2 regions of the Brevundimonas sp. GCM10030266 genome follow, and region 1 is predicted to be linked to the other one. Evidence: riboswitches for the same ligand, from Rfam matches in the RefSeq annotation. Region 1 holds a riboswitch; the other holds the start of a gene.
The links. Region 1 has a riboswitch for cobalamin ahead of ACFQQC_RS03485 (TonB-dependent receptor plug domain-containing protein). Riboswitches for the same ligand answer to the same signal wherever they lie in the genome.

Region 1 (2,794 bases):
CGGCGGCGTCAGGGCCGGGATCTTGCCGGCCTGCGTCGTCTCCAGATAGGCGGCGATCAGGCCCAGGGCCGAGACCTCGGCCTCTTCAAACGCGCCGAAGCCGTCCAGCGAGGCGACGCCATACAGCCGCTCCACCCGCACCTTGGCCCCGACCGGCTCGGCCAGAGCCTGCGGCAGGGCCTGCACCACCCCGCCCGAACTGTTCAGCGCGTCTTTCGTGTCCTCGTCCGAGAACAGCCGGTCCGGGACCAGAACCTCCGACGGTCGGAACGAGGCCAGGGTTGCGCCGAGGTCTTCCAGCGGACAGGCGACCACATCGACCAGTCCTCCGGCCAGCTCGACCACCGCCACCGCCGCCCGCCCCTTGCGCACCGCCACGGCGGCCAGCCGGTTGGCGCCGCGCGCATCCAGCAGGCTGTCCTCGGTCAGGGTGCCCGGCGTGACCACCCGCACCACGCCGCGATGCACCACCGCCTTGCCGCCGCGCTTCTTGGCCTCGGCGGGGTCTTCCAGCTGTTCGCAGATCGCCGCCTTGAACCCCTGCCGGATCAGCCGCGCCAGATAGCCGTCCAGCGCATGCACCGGCACGCCGGCCATCGGGATATCCTCGCCCTGATGCTTGCCCCGCTTGGTCAGGGTGATGCCCAGCGCCGCCGCCGCGATCTCGGCGTCCCTGAAGAACAGCTCGTAGAAGTCGCCCATCCGGAAGAAGAGGATGGCGTCCGGCTGCCCGGCCTTGGCCGTCAGATACTGCGCCATGAAGGGCGTCGCGCCCTCCAGCGAGGGAACGGCGTCGGTTTGCGGCGGGTGGGCGAGGGGAGCGTTCATGCGTGGCGTCAGGGTGACGGATCAGGGCCGTCCTCTCAAGCGTGATCCGCCCGTCTTGCACAAGCATCGCCGCACTGCGACAAGCCGCACCGGCGGTTAAGGGAACGCGGTCAGACACCGCGGCTGTGCCCGCAACTGTAGGCGGCGAGTTCGCTGTCCGTCCGGGGCTCGCCCCGGCGCCACTGGTCCCCGGGCCGGGAAGGCGAGGGCTTCGAGTTTTGACCCGCAAGCCAGGAGACCTGGCCGCCACCGTCGCTCGCTCCTGTCCGGGACCAGACAGCAGCGCGGGACTTCCGTCGCAGCGACCCGATCTTGCGCCGTCCGGACCATTCAGGCCCGGCGGATCGGCTCGCTCATGATGGCCCCACGCGCGTCTTCGCGGGGCCGAAGGGGTTCCCGCTCAATGAAGCGCTCCATTCTCCTGTCCACGGCGGCCCTGACCGCCGCCCTCGCCGCCCCGGCCTTCGCCCAATCGGCGAATGAGCTGGAAGAAGTGGTGGTCACCGCCACCCGCATCCCGGCCATCGTCAGCGATACGCCCGGCGCCCGCGTCATCGACAGCGCCGCCATTGAACAGCGCGGCGCCGTCTTCGCCGCCGACATCCTCAGCGACGTGCCCGGCTTGTCGGTCACGCGTTCGGGCGCCTATGGGGGCGTGGCCCAGGTCCGCATGCGTGGCGCGACGCCCGGCAAGACCCTGGTGCTGGTCGACGGCGCACCCGTGAACGACGCGGCCGAGCCGAACGGCGCCTATGATTTCTCAGGCTTCGATCTGGGGGATGTCGAGCGCATCGAAATCCTGTCGGGTCCGCAGTCCTCGCTGTGGGGCTCGGACGCCATCGGCGGCGTGATCGCCTTCACCACCCGCGAGATCAACGGCGTCCGCGCCGAGGCCGAGGCCGGCAGCTTCGACACCGCGCGCGGTCGCTTGGCCGTCGGCACGGCCAATGAGACCTGGGCGCTGGGCGGCTATGTCTCGCGCTTCACCACCGACGGCATCTCCGTCGCGGATGAAGCGAACGGCAATCCGGAAGCCGACGGGTTCGACAACACCACGGTCGGCGTGCGCGGCCGCTATGCCGTCTCTCCGGCGGTGAAGCTGGACGGTTCGGCCCGCTGGTCGCGCAGTGAGGCCGACCTCGATAACGGCTTCCCCATCTCCGACAACGCCGACCGGTCGGAGTCCGAACAGTGGTCCGGCGTCCTCCGCGCCACCGTCGATGCGCTGGGTCTGGAACATCAGTTCAGCGTCTCGGGCTCGAACATCGAGCGCGAGACCTTCAGCGCCTTCGGCTCGGTCTTCGAGGCCGACCGTCAGGCCTATCGCTGGCAGGCCAATGGCGAGACGGGCGCGACCACCTACGCCTTCGGCGCCGAGCGGGAGGAAAGCCAGGGCAGCCTGTCGACGGGCGCCGACGTCAGCCTTGAGAACACCGCGGCCTTCGCCACCGGCCGCTATCAGGTCACGGAGGCCCTGAGCGTCACCGGCGGCCTGCGCTTCGACGATACGGACTTCGGCTCCAAGACCACCGGCCGCGTCTCGGCGGCGTGGGACTTCGGCCCGGGCTTCACCTTGTCGGGCGCCTACGGCACCGGCTTCAAGGCGCCGTCCGTCAGCCAGGCCGCCTGCGACTACTGCTACGGGCTGGCCGTCTTCCCGGTCCTGTCGCCGGAAACGGCGGAAGGTTATGAGGCGGCGCTGGGCTGGCGCGCACTCGACGGCCGGATCGAAGGCCGGGCGACGGTCTATCGTCTGGACATCGAAAACCAGATCACGCCCTTCAGCGCGGCCGACTTCTCGTCCTACTATTATGTCAATCTGGCCAGAACCCGGACCGAGGGCGTCGAACTGGAAGGCCAGATGGTGCTGACCAACGGCTTCGATCTGAGCCTCGCCTGGGCCTGGACGGACGCCCGCGACGACACCACCGGCGCCCGGCTGCTGCGCGTGCCGGAACAGTCGGGT
Region 2 (2,000 bases), on a different contig from region 1:
CCAGCAGGGCCCGATGCGGCCTGATGAACCGCTCCTCGACGAAGCGTCCCTGTTCGACGGCCAGCCGGCTGCGCTCCTCCCGGTCGTAGACGATGCGGGTCAGGGAATAGTCCTGATATTTCAGGCTCGGCTGGTACTGGTCGGCCGCCGGCGAGTTGGCGTTGTAGATTTCGGGCCGATAGATCTTCTGGAAGGTCTCCATCGTCGCGATGGTGCTGATCAGCTCCAGATCGGTGTAGTCCGCCGTCAGATCGCCGATGTGGTAGAAGGCGAAGGGCGCCACGCTGCCCCGGGGCATGAAGTAGCGGACCTTCATCCCCATCTTCGCGAAATAGTCGTCGGTCGGCGAGAACGCGTCGTTCTCATACTCCAGGCCCAGCACCGGATGCGCCTTGCCGTTGCGGTGATAGGTCTTGTTGCTCGACACGCTCAGGCAGATCACCGGCGGTTTGGCGAAGGCTTCCCGATAGGCGGCCGAGTTCAGGAAATGCCTGAACAGCTTGCCATGCAGGTCGCCGTAGTCCGCCGGAGCGAAGGCGCCCGGATTGGCCTTCATATGGGCCGGCAGAACGACGCTGAAGTCGTAGTCGCGGACGTAGGATGAGAAGTTGTTGCCGACGATGCCGTTGGTCCGCTCGCCCGTCTCCCTGTCGACCACGATCGTCTGCAGGATCTCGAACTGCGGGAAAGACTCCCGGTCATCCTCGCCCCCGACGTTCAGCGCCGCCGAGACGATGTTGAGCTCCACCGCGTAGCGGTCCCCGCGCGGATTGTCCTGATCCGCAAGCGAATTGAACCGGTTGTCGATCATGCGCAGGGTGTTGCGCAGGTTCTCCTGACGGCTCTCGCCCCGGGCCAGATTGGCGAAATTGGTGGTGAGCCGCGTGCTCTCGGCCGGGTGATAGTCCTCGTCGAACGCGATGCTCGAGAGGGTGAAGGTGAAGTCGGCGGCGGTCATGGGAGTCTCTGCCGTTGATGCTGTGGCGGGACAGCGGACAGGGACGCGCGATCGCCCGCGCGGATCAGTCCCGTCGCGGCGCTCATGCGACCTGACCGGACACCCCGCCGGAGGACGTTATCTGTCGGGGCAGGTCTCCTGGCTCACGGGTCACGGCTTCCGGTCCGGCCTTCCCGGGATTGGACTCCCAGTGACACGAGATGAACCTTCGGCTCGCCGCTCACAGTTGCGGGGGCAGCGCCGGCTTCACACCGGCTTCCCTCTTAGCTCCGCGCCCTCCGGAGAGGACGCGCAGAACCACGACGCCGCCAGACTGACACAGACGCGCCGGATGTCAATAATCACATAAAGATATCTTTATATGATTATGTGATTTTCAGATCGTGTCGTCCGGAACGAAGACCGCGCCTTCCATCAGACGTCGGGCGCTCCGGCTCATGATCGCCTTGGTGATGGTCCAGCCGCCGTCCTGCTGCACGGCCTCGGCGCCGACGCGCAGGGTCCCGGACGGGTGGCCGAAGCGCACCGACTGACGCTCGCCGCCCCCCGCCGCCAGATTGACCACCGTGCCGGGGATCGCCGCCGCCGCCCCGATAGCCACCGCCGCCGTGCCCATCATGGCGTGGTGCAGCTTGCCCATCGACAGGGCGCGGACCAGCAGGTCCACATCGGCCGCCGCGACCGCCTTGCCGCTGGATGAGACATAGTCCCTGGGCGGCGAGACGAAGGCGATCTTGGGCGTGTGCTGGCGCTTGGCCGCGCCTTCGAGGCTGTCGATCAGCCCCATCTTCAGCGCCCCGATGGCGCGCAGGGCCTCGAACCGCTTCAGGGCCGCCGGATCGCCGTTGATGGCCTCCTGCAGCTCCGTGCCCGCGTAGCCGAGGTCGGCGGCGTTGACGAAGATCGTCGGGATACCCGCATTGATCATCGTGACGGTCAGCTTGCCGCCCGCGACCAGATCCTCGGGGACGTCCAGCGCGTCGATCAGGTTTCCGGTCGGGAACATGGCCCCGCCGTCGTCGCCCTCGCCTTCATCGGCGGG

Region 2: linked by a shared signal. The riboswitch ahead of ACFQQC_RS07760 (DUF1852 domain-containing protein) and the one ahead of ACFQQC_RS03485 (TonB-dependent receptor plug domain-containing protein) in region 1 are both predicted to bind cobalamin.

Annotation. Positions count from the first base shown of each region.
Region 1 is NZ_JBHTCY010000001.1:667,674-670,467, forward strand. It holds gene mutS (DNA mismatch repair protein MutS) at 1-828, opposite strand, end outside; cobalamin riboswitch at 927-1,069, shown strand; gene ACFQQC_RS03485 (TonB-dependent receptor plug domain-containing protein) at 1,232-2,794, shown strand, end outside.
Region 2 is NZ_JBHTCY010000002.1:262,064-264,063, forward strand. It holds gene ACFQQC_RS07760 (DUF1852 domain-containing protein) at 1-958, opposite strand, end outside; cobalamin riboswitch at 1,069-1,275, opposite strand; gene prpF (2-methylaconitate cis-trans isomerase PrpF) at 1,335-2,000, opposite strand, start outside.